DNA from 3 places in the Obesumbacterium proteus genome. Region 1 is predicted to be linked to each of the others. Evidence: predicted binding sites of a transcription regulator. Region 1 holds the regulator's gene; each other region holds the start of a gene.

Region 1 (4,492 bases):
CGCAGATGAACGTCGTCCGGGTCGCCCGAAAACCAACCCGTTATCTCGGGATGAACAGCTAAGAATTAACAAACGCAACCAACTGCGCCGCGATAAAGTGAAAGGACTGCGTCGCGTCGAGCTAAAAATTAACGAAGAAGCGGTTGAAATGCTGAATCGTTTGGCTCAAGAACAAAACATTAGCCGCAGTGAATTGATTGAACAAATTTTACTCAATCAGATTTTAAAATCTTAACGCCACCAGCACACAATGACGACAAATCGATACGGTTTAAAGTGCTATAGTGCGTAAAGTACGTACTGGTCTTTCTCAAGATTCTAGTTTAATTATTTGATATAAAAGGTATAAACGCGACATGGCAATCGTAGGCATTTTCTTTGGCAGCGACACGGGCAACACGGAAAACATCGCTAAGATGATCCAAAAGCAACTCGGAAAAGACGTTGCTGAAGTTCATGACATTGCCAAAAGCAGCAAAGAAGACATCGAAGCATTCGATATTCTTCTGCTTGGCATCCCAACATGGTATTACGGCGAAGCTCAGTGTGACTGGGATGATTTCTTCCCTTCTCTGGAAGAGATCGACTTCAACGGTAAACTGGTTGCTCTGTTTGGCTGCGGCGACCAAGAAGACTATGCAGAGTACTTCTGCGACGCAATGGGCACCATCCGTGATTTGATCGAGCCACGCGGCGCGACCATCGTTGGTCACTGGCCAACTGCGGGTTACCATTTTGAAGCGTCTAAAGCGCTGGTTGATGACAAAACCTTCGTTGGTTTGGCTATTGACGAAGATCGCCAGCCTGAACTCACCGCAACGCGTGTTGATGCGTGGGTGAAACAAATCTCCGAAGAGATGAGCTTGGCTGAACTGGCTGGCTAACATGAAATTGAACCCGCTGACTGCATAAGCCAGCGGGTATTTCAGCGATTGGCGAAAGCAATTTGCAACATCTATGTAACTCATTTTTCTCGCTCTAGCCCCCGCCACCAGCAGAGTTACATATTTGTCAGTGTGTTACGTTTTATTTCCACCCTGTAGTTCCGTCCAAGTTGTTAACACACTGCGGTTTCCATTTACCGCCATCAGCTTTATAATGAATCTCAATTATATTTTCAGTTCGGTGACAATTAGGGCAACGCTGGCAGCAAATGCAGGCTATCCTAAACGTCTTCGAGCTAAGTAACGGGACAGAATCCGAATGACAGATAACAACACTCCTTTAAAGAAGGCTGGACTTAAAGTCACGCTTCCGCGTCTTAAGATTCTGGAAGTTCTGCAAGATCCAACTTGCCATCACGTCAGCGCAGAAGACCTGTATAAGAAGCTGATCGATATGGGTGAAGAAATCGGCTTAGCCACCGTTTACCGTGTACTGAACCAGTTCGACGAGGCTGGAATTGTGACTCGTCACAATTTTGAAGGCGGAAAATCTGTATTTGAACTGACCCAACAGCATCACCATGATCATCTGATCTGCTTAGACTGCGGTAAAGTGATCGAGTTTAGCGACGATTCCATCGAAAAACGTCAGCACGAAATTGCTAAAAAATATGGTATCCAGCTGACCAACCACAGCCTGTACCTGTATGGTCACTGCGCTGAGGGTGATTGCCGCGAAGACGAAAGTCTGCACGATGGCAGAGAGTAAAAACACGCGAGTGTAAATGAGGCGACCTGAGGGTCGCTTTTTTATTGCCTGAAATCCAAAGAATCCGTTTTCTCGGCAAAAAACAGACAAAAAAAAGCCCCTCAGGCAGGGGGCTAAGCAACTCACAACTAAATCACTCATATGGCTTCGGCAGATACCATAGCAACAATAATGATGATGAAACGGTATTAAGAACCACTGCATTAATACGTTATTGCGCTATTCCCTACCCCACCGGGGCAGGAAATACCGAACTTACCTATTTGGATATCACGCCTGTACCGGTTCTACGCGGCTATAGCGTTTACCATCTGGGCTCACTGAACGAATTTGAACGTCACCAGAAACGGTCGGTTGAGCTTTAGCATCATAACGCTGCCACTGCTTGCCGCCGTCTACGGAGTATTCAATCCCCAGCCCTGGCAGCGCAATGTTGGCTTCCAATTTCCCGCCCACGACTTTTGCCCCAGGAACCGGCAGGCGATATTCCACACCGGCTTTATCCATTTTCGCCAGCTCACGCTGCCCCATCAGGTTTGCAAAGCGCTGCCAATCGCTCAGCAGAGATTTTTTATCTACCAGATTGGTTTCACCGCCTTTATATTCGCGGCCCGCTTTGTAGTCCTGCTCCCAGCCCGCGCGATGCCATCCACGCTCCGCCACCGTCATAACGCGAGGATAGATTTTATACTCCATCATTTCGTCAGTGCGCGTAGTTTCACTCCACAGCTGCGCTGAGAGTCCATAAACGCCCGGCCATGGCTTATCGCTTTTCGCGGTAAAGAAATTGCCGTCACGGTCTACGGAAGTTTCCGCGTTCTGTGGCATGTTGTCTGGCGCGAAGCTGAAGATCTTACGCTCATCGTTAAAGCGAGTTCCCCAGTAGTAGCCATTTTCCTGTGGATTCACCTCATACGGGAAATCCATGTAGACGTAGTCTGGGTTAGAAACCGTTACTTCGTAGCCTTTGTTCGCCCAGTCGTTGACGGTATCAAAACCGCCCCAATAGAGCGTATCCCAGAAGTTGACGCCCACGCGCTTGGTGGCAAATGCCTTCGCATCTTTGGCATCTTTCAGACCATCCTGCCACGCCTGCATTTTTTCAATGCCGTGCTTATTGACGATCTGGCTAACTTCAATCGCAAAGTGGCTTGGGAGATGTTCCATATCTTCCACTTTGCCGCTCTTGATTAGGGTCTGACAAACCTGAGACTGCGCCCATGGTTTATCTTCTTTGCTTTGATCGATAATGCCTTTACCCGGCTCAATCTTGCCATTCTTATCCTGATAACCCGGCCCTAAGCGGATGTTTTTAGCTTCATCACCGCCGAAGTGCCACGTGGTTAACGGCTGCCCCGCCTCTTTGTGCATCTGCGCTACTTCGCCAATCACTTTATCGACAAAGCGCTTAGAAGAATCTAAGCATGGGTTCAAATAGCTCTTACGATCGTAGAACTGCACAGACGTGGTGTTTGACGTATCCGTTGGATCAACCAAACGGAATTCGTTAGCGCCCTTCTCGTCACCAGCGGCTTTCAGTTTGTCATAACGCGCTTCCATTGAAATCACAGCGGCACGCGCATGCGCAGGCATATCGATTTCAGGGATCACTTCAATCTGACGCGCCTGAGCATATTTCACGATATCGATATATTCGGCGCGGGTCAGATGGCCAGTGCCATTATTGTTAGCATCAGGCCCAGAACCTAGCTGTGGTAGCAGGCACTCTTTTTCGCTCAGGTCGTGACAGCGTTTTGAGCCCACATCGATAAGCTCTGGCAGACCGGGGATCTCAATACGCCAGCCTTCATCGTCGGTCAGATGGAAGTGGAATTTGTTCATCTTATACGCCGCCATCTGATCTAGCAGACGGTGTACCGCTTCTTTGGAATGGAAGTTACGCCCGATGTCCAAGAAAATGCCACGGTATTGGAAACGCGGCGCGTCTTTCGCATCTAAGGTTGCAATCTTCATGCTGCCATCGCTTGGCACCAGCGAAAGAATGGACTGTAAGCCGTAGAATACGCCAGCCTGATCGTAACCAATAACTTCTGCGCCCTTCGGCCCAATCATCAGCTCGTAAGCCCCTGGAACCGCTAAATCGCCTTTGAAGTTATTAACCGCAATCGCCGTTTTGATTGGGTAGCCTTTGGCATCGCTTTTCACACCTAACAAGGCGAAACGCTGCTGCGCGGCTTCTGCCGTGGCGTTGTTCAGAACGGTAAGATCCAGCGCGACGCCTTTGCTGAGGTCAACGTCCTGCTGATGGATTTTTACTTCCATCGGCGTTGGCATAATTTGGCCACGCAGGCTCTGCGCTGGCAGTTCTTTCACATCGGCGTTTTTGTCGAAGCGGGTTTCAGGCACCATCAGAACATTTTTGTCGTCTTTGGTACGCTTCCACAGATCGCCCGCAAACGGCGTCACAAACTGGCGCAAATCTTCCGTATCGGTGCTGGCAATCACTTTAGGCTTAGCATCCTGAGAAGTGACGTACCAACGCGGCATAATGTCACTTTCAAACAACTGCCAGTATTCACCAATCAGAGGAATTTCCACCGATTGACCGGCAGTAAACCCTTTAAATTTATCGGTAGGTTCAATTTTGTGTAGGTCACCGGTCACAAACGTAATTTTGAACTGTTCGCTTTTCACGTCTAGAACCTGACGTGGGTTATGGAAATAGATCGCCCAGTCGTTGCCTTTAATATCGCTATCGCTGGTTAACGTAATAACGGATTGATTACACGACGCCCAATCAGCACCCAGCGCGGCACAATCTACGCCATTCTCTGCCGCACGGTTATCGGTGACTTTCACGTTAACTTTTAGCTGACTC
Region 2 (4,492 bases), 2.3 Mb from region 1:
AGCGTAATCTTTTAATGCCTTGATATACCAATTCATTGAAAACATATCCTTTGTTTTTAAGTCGCACAAGGATACGTAATGGAGGGGGAGTTCTTCTGACGCCGATCAAGAAAGCTATTACTTGATTTAGTAGTAATAGATAAGAATGTTTTAAGTTGACTCCGTCTTTCTAACCCAGCGTGAGCGGGCAATCACCGCACTCTTTCATCTTAGGCAGCTTATAGCGTTGGCAGCAGGTACGGCGCTGGATAGTGCCGTTACGCATTAGTACGGTGCGATAGAGTGGGTTATCTTGGCCATCGGGGAAAGAGGCAGAGAAAAAGAGAGCTTGTTCAAGCTGTGAGAAAAGCGCATCGCCAAGCAAGGGGCGTAATTCCCCTAAATACCAATGCATCACATAGCCAATATTGCTCCACATCAGCTTGGCGTTCAAAACACCTTGGCGGGCAATCGCGTTTACCGCTGGGATCAGATGACGCTCAACCAAGGACACCATACGCTGTAGCGGAGTGCTGTTACGGGCATCTCCTGCCATTAACTGCGGATAATAGATAAATGCCTCAGGGCGCCCGCTTTCATGAAAACGAACTTTGAACTGCCGAATATGCGGGTCGAGAGGCGCTGATTGCTGGAGCAGCAACAGCATCATCGGGGGCACCAATAAACCAAAATACCATTGCGCCCACAGGGATTCTAACGGTTTGGCTTCCGGCGTTTTGTCGGGGTATTCAGCGTAGTGTTCTTGCTGATAGCTTGCCATGAGCTTGGCGTAGGTTTCTGCGGCTGACCACTGCATAGCGGATAAATCGTGGTTAGCAGCGGATTCATCAATCAGAAACGTGGTGAGAAAATGAGGGTAGTGTTGGCTAAAAAGCGCAGTCAGCTCTTCCGCTTCTGGCGGAAAAGCAGGAAAGACGGCTGGAAAGTAGGCATCAAACTCAGTCAGCGCAGTTATCTTCACCACAACACCCTAGAGATTAAGTATCAAAACGCAATAGTACTGATAACTATTATCAATCGCAAGATGGTGATTGAACGAAATGTGTCATAGCGTCCAATTGGGTGAAATCGCAAATCGATAGTGATGACGAAGCTAGATGAATGACATCAACATCGTGGACGCCATAAGATAGGCAAGTAAGGAAAGGTGAGTTACGGTGCGGGACTATATTTTTTATAATAATTTATATTTTAACCAACCTATCTACCGATCGCGGATAGGCTGTGCTTAGCTAGATAGAAAATATTTTCCTATCTAGCAGATTATAAAAAGAAATTAGGTTTCTTTTTGCAATAAAACTCTATTACGACCTTTCTGCTTTGATATGTACAGCGCCTGATCGGCACGCGTTATGGCATTTTCCAAATTATTGCCGTACATCTCAGAAAGCCCCGCTGAAATTGTTACCACGTTGCTTCCATTTGGCTGGTATTCATTGATTAACGCCAACTGTTCTACGTGCAAACGAATATGCTCGCATATTTGTATTGCGAGGCTTTCAGACGCATCACGTAAAATAAGTAAAAACTCCTCGCCACCATAACGAATAGCCAAATCTCTGGTACGAACGGCTTCTTTGATAATTTGAGCAATGCTTTTTAGCGCTATATCGCCGTATTGATGACCGTAGTGATCGTTATAGAGTTTAAAGAAATCAATATCTAACATGACGACAAAATGTTTATGCTCAGTGTCGCAATCGCTGCCCATATGATGGAATTGAAACTCAAGACCACGGCGGTTAAGCAACGTGGTAAGGGGGTCAATCATGCTGAGATCGCTGAAGCGCGCTCTGTCTTGTTCTAGTTGAGTGACCAACCTACGTGTAAATGCCTCACGCCGCCGCGTCATTGCGTGGTGCAATGACAGTGCGATGATCGGTAATGTTAGAACGAATAAAATGCGCGTCATATTGTGGAAGTCTTCCAGCACAATAACGGTCATTGCGACGGGAACGGCATTAAGGCAGAACGCTAATAAGTTGTCAGAAAGCGTGACGGCAGCAATAAAGAATATGCTGAACAGATTGATCAATAAAAATTCATGGCTGTTGGCATCAACATGCTGATATTTAGCAGCTATATGAAAAGACCACAGCAATCCTAGCAATAGCGACGCGACGTTGAGCTTCAGCAGATATTTGTCGCGATGCCATATCAATGAGAAGGCTGAAAATAGGCAAAAGACAAAAACGCCAATTCCCGCAAGCGTATATGGCGGGTCTGTCTGTAATGGATTGAGCAGCGCATAAAACGATGTAGCTCCATTTAACAGGATAAATAGCAGAAATGTCATATGGCTTTTGCTATTTAATAGGTCGTCGTAGTTTTTTGCGTTCATTAAATAAGGCTCGTGACTGTCAATATCGCTCAAATAAAAATAAAAAATGGCATAGATAAGTTAGCTGTTAGACAAGAATTTTCTTAGGGATGTCTGATGTGGCGATAAAACTAACAGCTTTGATCTAAGATGTCATGCGCTTGTAATCAATGTGGGTTATATCGTCATTTTTTGAGTAAAAATCGGACAATGGCTTCACGGCAGCTGCCTCTTTTATGCCTTTACACATACATAATTCATGGGTGAAACGGTTTATGACTCGGTATATGATATTGGGAATTATTATCATCTATGGTGCGGATTATGCTGATTGCTGCGATGGCGTTTCTGGTGGTGTGGGGGATAAGTTTATGGGCGTGTAAATCTCTCAGCGGGATTTGGGGGATAACCTTGCCAACGTTAGTGCTCCCGATGCTGATTGTTTCCAATCTCAACTTATCTTTTTTAAAAGGCATGATGGTGCTGGCAATGTTGGTCACGCTAGCGATGCTGTTTAATCCACGTCTGCGCAACTATGTGCTACTGCCATCAGGGCTGGCTCTGGCGGGAGGATTAGCGACAATTTCATTAAATTACAATTACTTTGGGATTTAATATGCGGATATACGAGCGAGAAATTATTTGAATTGAAAGGGAAATGATAAAAAGTAAAACAAAGGGATTTGAAGAAGACTAGCTGAGGAAGAAGAAACAATCTGTTGGTGCGAAGAGAGGGACTTGAACCCTCACGTCCGTAAGAACACTAACACCTGAAGCTAGCGCGTCTACCAATTCCGCCACCTTCGCACATCAGATTACTTTTCTGTACTGCAGTTTGACTATGCTCACCAGCTTGGTGCGAAGAGAGGGACTTGAACCCTCACGTCCGTAAGAACACTAACACCTGAAGCTAGCGCGTCTACCAATTCCGCCACCTTCGCAAGATGCTGTGAAGCATAAATCATTGTGGTTATTTGGTGCGAAGAGAGGGACTTGAACCCTCACGTCCGTAAGGACACTAACACCTGAAGCTAGCGCGTCTACCAATTCCGCCACCTTCGCATACCGTTTACGTCGCTTTGCAGCAACATAACCACGGAGGCGAATTCTAGAGATTTTCGCGGTTACGTCAACACTTATTTCCCCATCAATGCTTGTTTGATGCGCGTTTGCTGAAAATGTGGGCATTTATTTTGTAAATCACGATAGGACAATGAATTATCGTGATCAATAGCACGGCATGCAGAAAAGCAGGAGGGGGCGCTGGTAAACCGAGGTTTACCAGCTAAATGCAGAAATTAACGTTTTTTCTTAGCCATGGCTGCACGGCCTAAGCGCGCTGAATACACTTTGAAACGGCCAGTTTGTGCAAGCACTTCGTGAGCGCCAAAAACATCGTCCAACAGCTGCGGATAAGGCAGGAAGGCGTTAGCCACGATACGCAGTTCACCGCCGATTTGCAGCTGTTTAGCCGCGCCGCGGATCAGGGTTTCAGCAGCGGTTAAGCTGGTTTGCATGCCGTCATGGAACGGTGGGTTCGAGATAATCATGTCAAAGCGTCCGGTAATGTCGGAATAGACGTTACTGGCGATGACTTCGCCCTGAATTTCGTTAGCAGCAAGCGTTGCACGGCTAGATTCAAGCGCAGCAGCGCTGACATCGCTTAGCGTCAGCTTAATTTTCGGTGACATTTTTGCCATTGCGGCAGACAGCACGCCTGCACCACAGCCGACGTCTAGAACTTTGCCTTTCATGTGTGGTTCAAGCGAAGACAGCAGCAGATGGCTGCCGACATCCAGCCCGTCGCGGCTAAATACACCCGGTAAGGTGGCGATAGTCAGGCTGCCAGTCTGGTAGTTCTCCCACCAGTCTTCGAGCTTGAAATCACTCTGTTTTTCTAAACGGCCGTGATACAAACCGCAGCGGCGCGCGCTGTCGATTTTATTCAGCGGGCCAAACGCTTCGATGACACCTTCGGCGCTACGCACGCCCGCGCGGTTTTCGCCGACGATAAACAATTCAGTGCCAACCGGCAGCAAAGAGAACAGGTTTTGCAGCTGGAACTGTGCTTCTTGCTTGCTCTTTGGCCAGTAGTAAATCAGGGTGTCGCAATCGGCAACCAGCTCTGCATCAGCCGTTAGCCCAAACTGGCAGCGCTCTGCCATAGTGCGG
Region 3 (4,492 bases), 1.5 Mb from region 1:
CCCTTGAGCTGGCATGTTTATGCATCAAAAAGTATATACTTGCCCATAATTTTTAAACTTACGGACATACTGATTCTATGAATGATTCATTGAGCCGCATTATTGCGAGTGAACTGCAAGCGCGACCAGAGCAGGTTGATTCCGCCATTCGCCTCTTGGACGAAGGGAACACCGTCCCTTTTATTGCTCGCTACCGTAAAGAAGTCACCGGCGGTTTAGATGATACCCAGCTACGCCAGTTAGAAACCCGTTTGGGGTATCTGCGCGAGCTGGAAGAACGTCGAGCTACCATTCTGAAATCTATCGACGATCAGGGCAAACTGACCGAACAGCTTGCCGGTGCCATCAAGGGCACCATGAGCAAAACCGAGCTGGAAGATTTATATCTTCCCTTCAAGCCTAAGCGCCGCACCCGTGGGCAAATCGCGATTGAAGCAGGCCTTGAGCCGCTGGCCGATTCGCTGTGGCAAGACCCGCAGCAAGATCCTGAAACGCTGGCCGCCCGCTACGTTGATGCCGATAAAGGCGTTGCCGACACCAAAGCCGCGCTCGATGGCGCTCGCTATATTCTGATGGAGCGTTTCTCTGAGGATGCCGCACTGCTGGCTAAAGTGCGTAACTACCTCTGGAAAAATGCTCATCTGGTTTCCAAAGTGATTGAAGGCAAAGAGGAAGAGGGTGCAAAATTCCGTGACTACTTCGATCATCACGAGCCGATTGCCAATGTCCCTTCTCACCGCGCACTGGCCATGTTCCGCGGCCGCAACGAGGGAGTATTACAACTCTCCCTGAACGCCGATCCTCAGTTTGAACAAGCCCCACGCGAAAGCTATTGCGAACAAATCATTATCGATCATTTAGGTTTACGCCTAAACAATGCACCGGCTGATGCTTGGCGCAAAGCGGTGGTGAACTGGACTTGGCGTATCAAAGTGTTGCTGCATCTTGAAACTGAGCTAATGGGCACCTTGCGCGAACGTGCCGAAGATGAAGCCATTAACGTTTTCGCCCGCAATATGCACGACCTGCTTATGGCTGCTCCGGCAGGTATGCGAGCAACGATGGGCCTCGATCCCGGTTTACGTACTGGCGTTAAAGTGGCCGTAGTCGATGGCACAGGTAAACTCGTCGCAACAGACACCATCTATCCACACACCGGACAGGCCGCAAAAGCCGCCGCCTCAGTGGCAGCGCTGTGTATCAAACACAACGTGGAACTGGTGGCGATTGGTAATGGCACCGCATCTCGCGAAACTGAGCGCTTCTATTTAGATGTTCAGCGTCAGTTCCCTGAGGTCAAAGGCCAAAAAGTTATCGTCAGCGAAGCAGGCGCATCCGTTTATTCAGCGTCTGAGCTCGCGGCGCAAGAGTTCCCAGACTTGGACGTGTCGATTCGCGGAGCGGTATCTATCGCACGCCGTCTGCAAGATCCACTGGCTGAGCTGGTGAAAATCGATCCGAAATCAATCGGGGTCGGCCAGTATCAGCACGACGTTAGCCAAACCCAGCTGGCACGAAAACTTGATGCCGTCGTAGAAGACTGCGTGAACGCCGTTGGCGTCGATCTCAACACCGCATCAGTTCCGCTGTTGGCTCGCGTTGCAGGGCTCACTCGTTTGATGGCGCAAAATATCGTCGGATGGCGTGACGAAAATGGCCGTTTCAGCAACCGTGAACAGCTGTTGAAAGTCAGCCGCTTAGGCCCTAAAGCGTTCGAGCAATGTGCTGGCTTCCTGCGTATTAACCACGGTGACAATCCGCTGGATGCATCAACCGTTCACCCGGAAGCCTATCCTATCGTTGAACGTATTTTGGCAGCCACACGCCAAAGTCTACAGGAGTTGATGGGCAATCCAACGGAGCTGCGCGGCCTGAAGGCTAGCGAGTTTACCGACGAGCGTTTTGGTGTGCCAACGGTCACCGACATCATCAAGGAACTGGAAAAACCAGGACGCGATCCGCGCCCTGAGTTCAAAACCGCGACCTTTGCCGACGGCGTTGAAACCATGAACGACCTACAACTGGGTATGATTCTGGAAGGCTCAGTCACCAACGTCACCAACTTTGGTGCCTTTGTTGATATCGGCGTTCACCAAGATGGCTTGGTGCATATTTCTTCACTGGCAGATAAGTTTGTCGACGATCCGCATAAAGTCGTGAAAGCTGGCGACATTGTTAAGGTCAAAGTGATGGAAGTCGATTTGCAGCGTAAACGTATTGCATTGACGATGCGTTTGGACGAACAACCGGGCGAAAGCGGTTCTCGTCGCAGCAGCACAGAACGCACGCCAGATCGTCAACGTCCGGCGAACAATCAGGCTCGCCAAGCGAGAAATGACAAAAAACCAGACAGCGGTAATAACAGCGCAATGGGCGACGCGCTGGCCGCCGCCTTTGGCAAAATGAAGCGCTAACCGCGCAATAAGCCAATCTCCTTTCCCTTGCCATTATTGCGAGGGAAAGTGAGATGCATCACAATTTACAAATCTAAATGAGTATTCATTGCAATTACGCACGCAGAGCGCAAATGCATATGTATATACATTGAAAATAAATAGTTAATGGATTTATTTTTACAGCGTAATTTTTAACACCGTTAATATTTCGAAACTCAGTTTTATTAACACACAAATATTCCCGCCACGCAGTTAAACCGCCATTATTAATTCTTAACTAACTGCTTACCCTTACTTTTGCTATTGATTCCATCAAATATATTGAATATATGGTCTTGATATCGTCTTATTTCAAACGCATAAATCATGAAAATAAGAACAAATCCTTAACCGTTTTAACCAATGATTCTCATTTGCGATAGCTGAAAAATAGTGCTAAAACGGCATAATAAGGACCGAATCATAGTTGAAACGCCGAGAGAGCTGGAAACACACTTCAGTATGAGCTCGGCGGTTTTTGTTCTGTGATTATAATAATAATTCTCAATATTATTATTTTACGCATTCTCCGTTGCCAACTTGCATCACCTATCTAGAATGCACGGCGCTATCGCCAAGGATAAAGATAATCCGGTTCTCCTGTCTGACCTATAAGCTTCAGACCCGAGTGTTTCCTCGTAGCAAATTACCGAATGTAAGAAGGTTTTTTATGCATCAGCTTCTTCCGGGCCACCAATATAAAATCATTGGCTTCTCGCCTTTAATTAGCCCTGCCTATCGTCAGAAATTACTTTCTCTGGGTTTTTTGCCTGGTTCTCCATTTAGCGTGGTACGTATTGCACCGCTAGGCGATCCCATTGAAGTGAAATCTCGTCGCGTCAGCCTTGTGCTGCGTAAAAAAGATCTGGAGTTATTGATGATTGAGCCAATCGCTCAGGTGGACGCCAATCAGGCTAACGTCATTGCCTCACAGATCACCGCCAACGGCGCATAACAAAACGATTCATTTTGCTGCTGACTTTTTACCCGCAGCCATTTTTAGGGATGGCGACATTACGGCCTGTGGCCTTGTCGTCGACTACAAACTCTTCTCATACAATGTTGGATTATGAAACAGCTCACCATCGGGTTAATTGGTAACCCCAACTCGGGAAAAACCACGTTGTTCAACCAGCTTACGGGCGCTCGCCAGCGCGTAGGTAACTGGGCTGGCGTCACCGTGGAGCGCAAGGAAGGCCATTTTTCTACCCTAGAAAATCAGGTCAAACTGGTGGATCTACCAGGGACTTACTCCCTGACCACGATTTCTGAGCAAACGTCGCTGGACGAGCAGATTGCTTGCCACTATATCCTGAGCGGCGACGCTGATTTAATCATCAACGTGGTTGATGCATCTAACCTAGAGCGCAACCTCTATCTGACACTGCAGCTGCTTGAGCTGGGTATTCCATGCATCATCGCACTGAATATGCTGGATATTGCTCGCAGCCAGAAAATTGATATTGATATCGATGCGCTGTCCAAGCGCCTTGGTTGCCCGGTCATTCCTTTAGTATCGACGCGTGCCAACGGTATTGCTGAGCTGAAAAAAGCCATTGATTTGCCTCCTACCTGCGCCGTTGAAGCATTGGTTGAATACCCGCCGCTGCTGTTGGGTCAGGTTGATCGTCTGTCTCAGGCCATGCCGGATACGCTTGCCGTTCAGCAACGTCGCTGGTTAGCGCTGCAACTGCTCGAAGGGGATATCTATAGCTCCACTCGCGCCAGCAATGCGTTGAAAATCCTGCCAGAAGTTCAGGAAACGCTAAAGCGTACCCTTAACGAAGATCCGGCGCTGATCATTGCTGACTCACGCTATAAAAGTATCACCGACATCTGTGATTCTGTGAGCAACACGGCCACCGCACTGCCGAATATTTTGACGGAAAAACTGGACCGCATCATTCTTAACCGCTGGCTGGGAATACCTATTTTTCTGCTGGTGATGTATGTGATGTTCGTTCTGGCGATCAACATCGGTGGCGCACTTCAGCCGCTGTTTGATGTGGGTTCATCAACCATCTTTATTCAGGGTTTGCAATGGGTTGGCTACACCT

What was found. The regulator Fur, encoded in region 1, represses iron uptake genes when iron is present. The targets are predictions, from matches to a motif close to ATAATAATGAGAACNACTATCAA.
Region 2: a site for Fur is predicted at 995-1,017, ahead of fhuF (siderophore-iron reductase FhuF). Genes of this name have one in related genera too.
Region 3: a site for Fur is predicted at 2,927-2,949, ahead of feoA (ferrous iron transporter A). Genes of this name have one in related genera too.

Annotation. Positions count from the first base shown of each region.
Region 1 is NZ_CP014608.1:2,476,270-2,480,761, reverse strand. Features, by position in the region: gene ybfE (LexA regulated protein) at 1-235, shown strand, start outside; gene fldA (flavodoxin FldA) at 357-884, shown strand; gene fur (ferric iron uptake transcriptional regulator) at 1,204-1,653, shown strand; gene DSM2777_RS11815 (beta-N-acetylhexosaminidase) at 1,924-4,492, opposite strand, start outside.
Region 2 is NZ_CP014608.1:4,732,658-4,737,149, reverse strand. Features, by position in the region: gene DSM2777_RS22140 (DUF805 domain-containing protein) at 1-36, opposite strand, end outside; gene fhuF (siderophore-iron reductase FhuF) at 170-961, opposite strand; gene DSM2777_RS22130 (GGDEF domain-containing protein) at 1,277-2,296, opposite strand; gene DSM2777_RS22125 (DUF1435 family protein) at 2,633-2,935, shown strand; tRNA gene DSM2777_RS22120 (tRNA-Leu) at 3,041-3,127, opposite strand; tRNA gene DSM2777_RS22115 (tRNA-Leu) at 3,175-3,261, opposite strand; tRNA gene DSM2777_RS22110 (tRNA-Leu) at 3,296-3,382, opposite strand; gene rsmC (16S rRNA (guanine(1207)-N(2))-methyltransferase RsmC) at 3,619-4,492, opposite strand, start outside.
Region 3 is NZ_CP014608.1:1,003,232-1,007,723, reverse strand. Features, by position in the region: gene DSM2777_RS04785 (Tex family protein) at 78-2,414, shown strand; gene feoA (ferrous iron transporter A) at 3,106-3,390, shown strand; gene feoB (Fe(2+) transporter permease subunit FeoB) at 3,505-4,492, shown strand, end outside.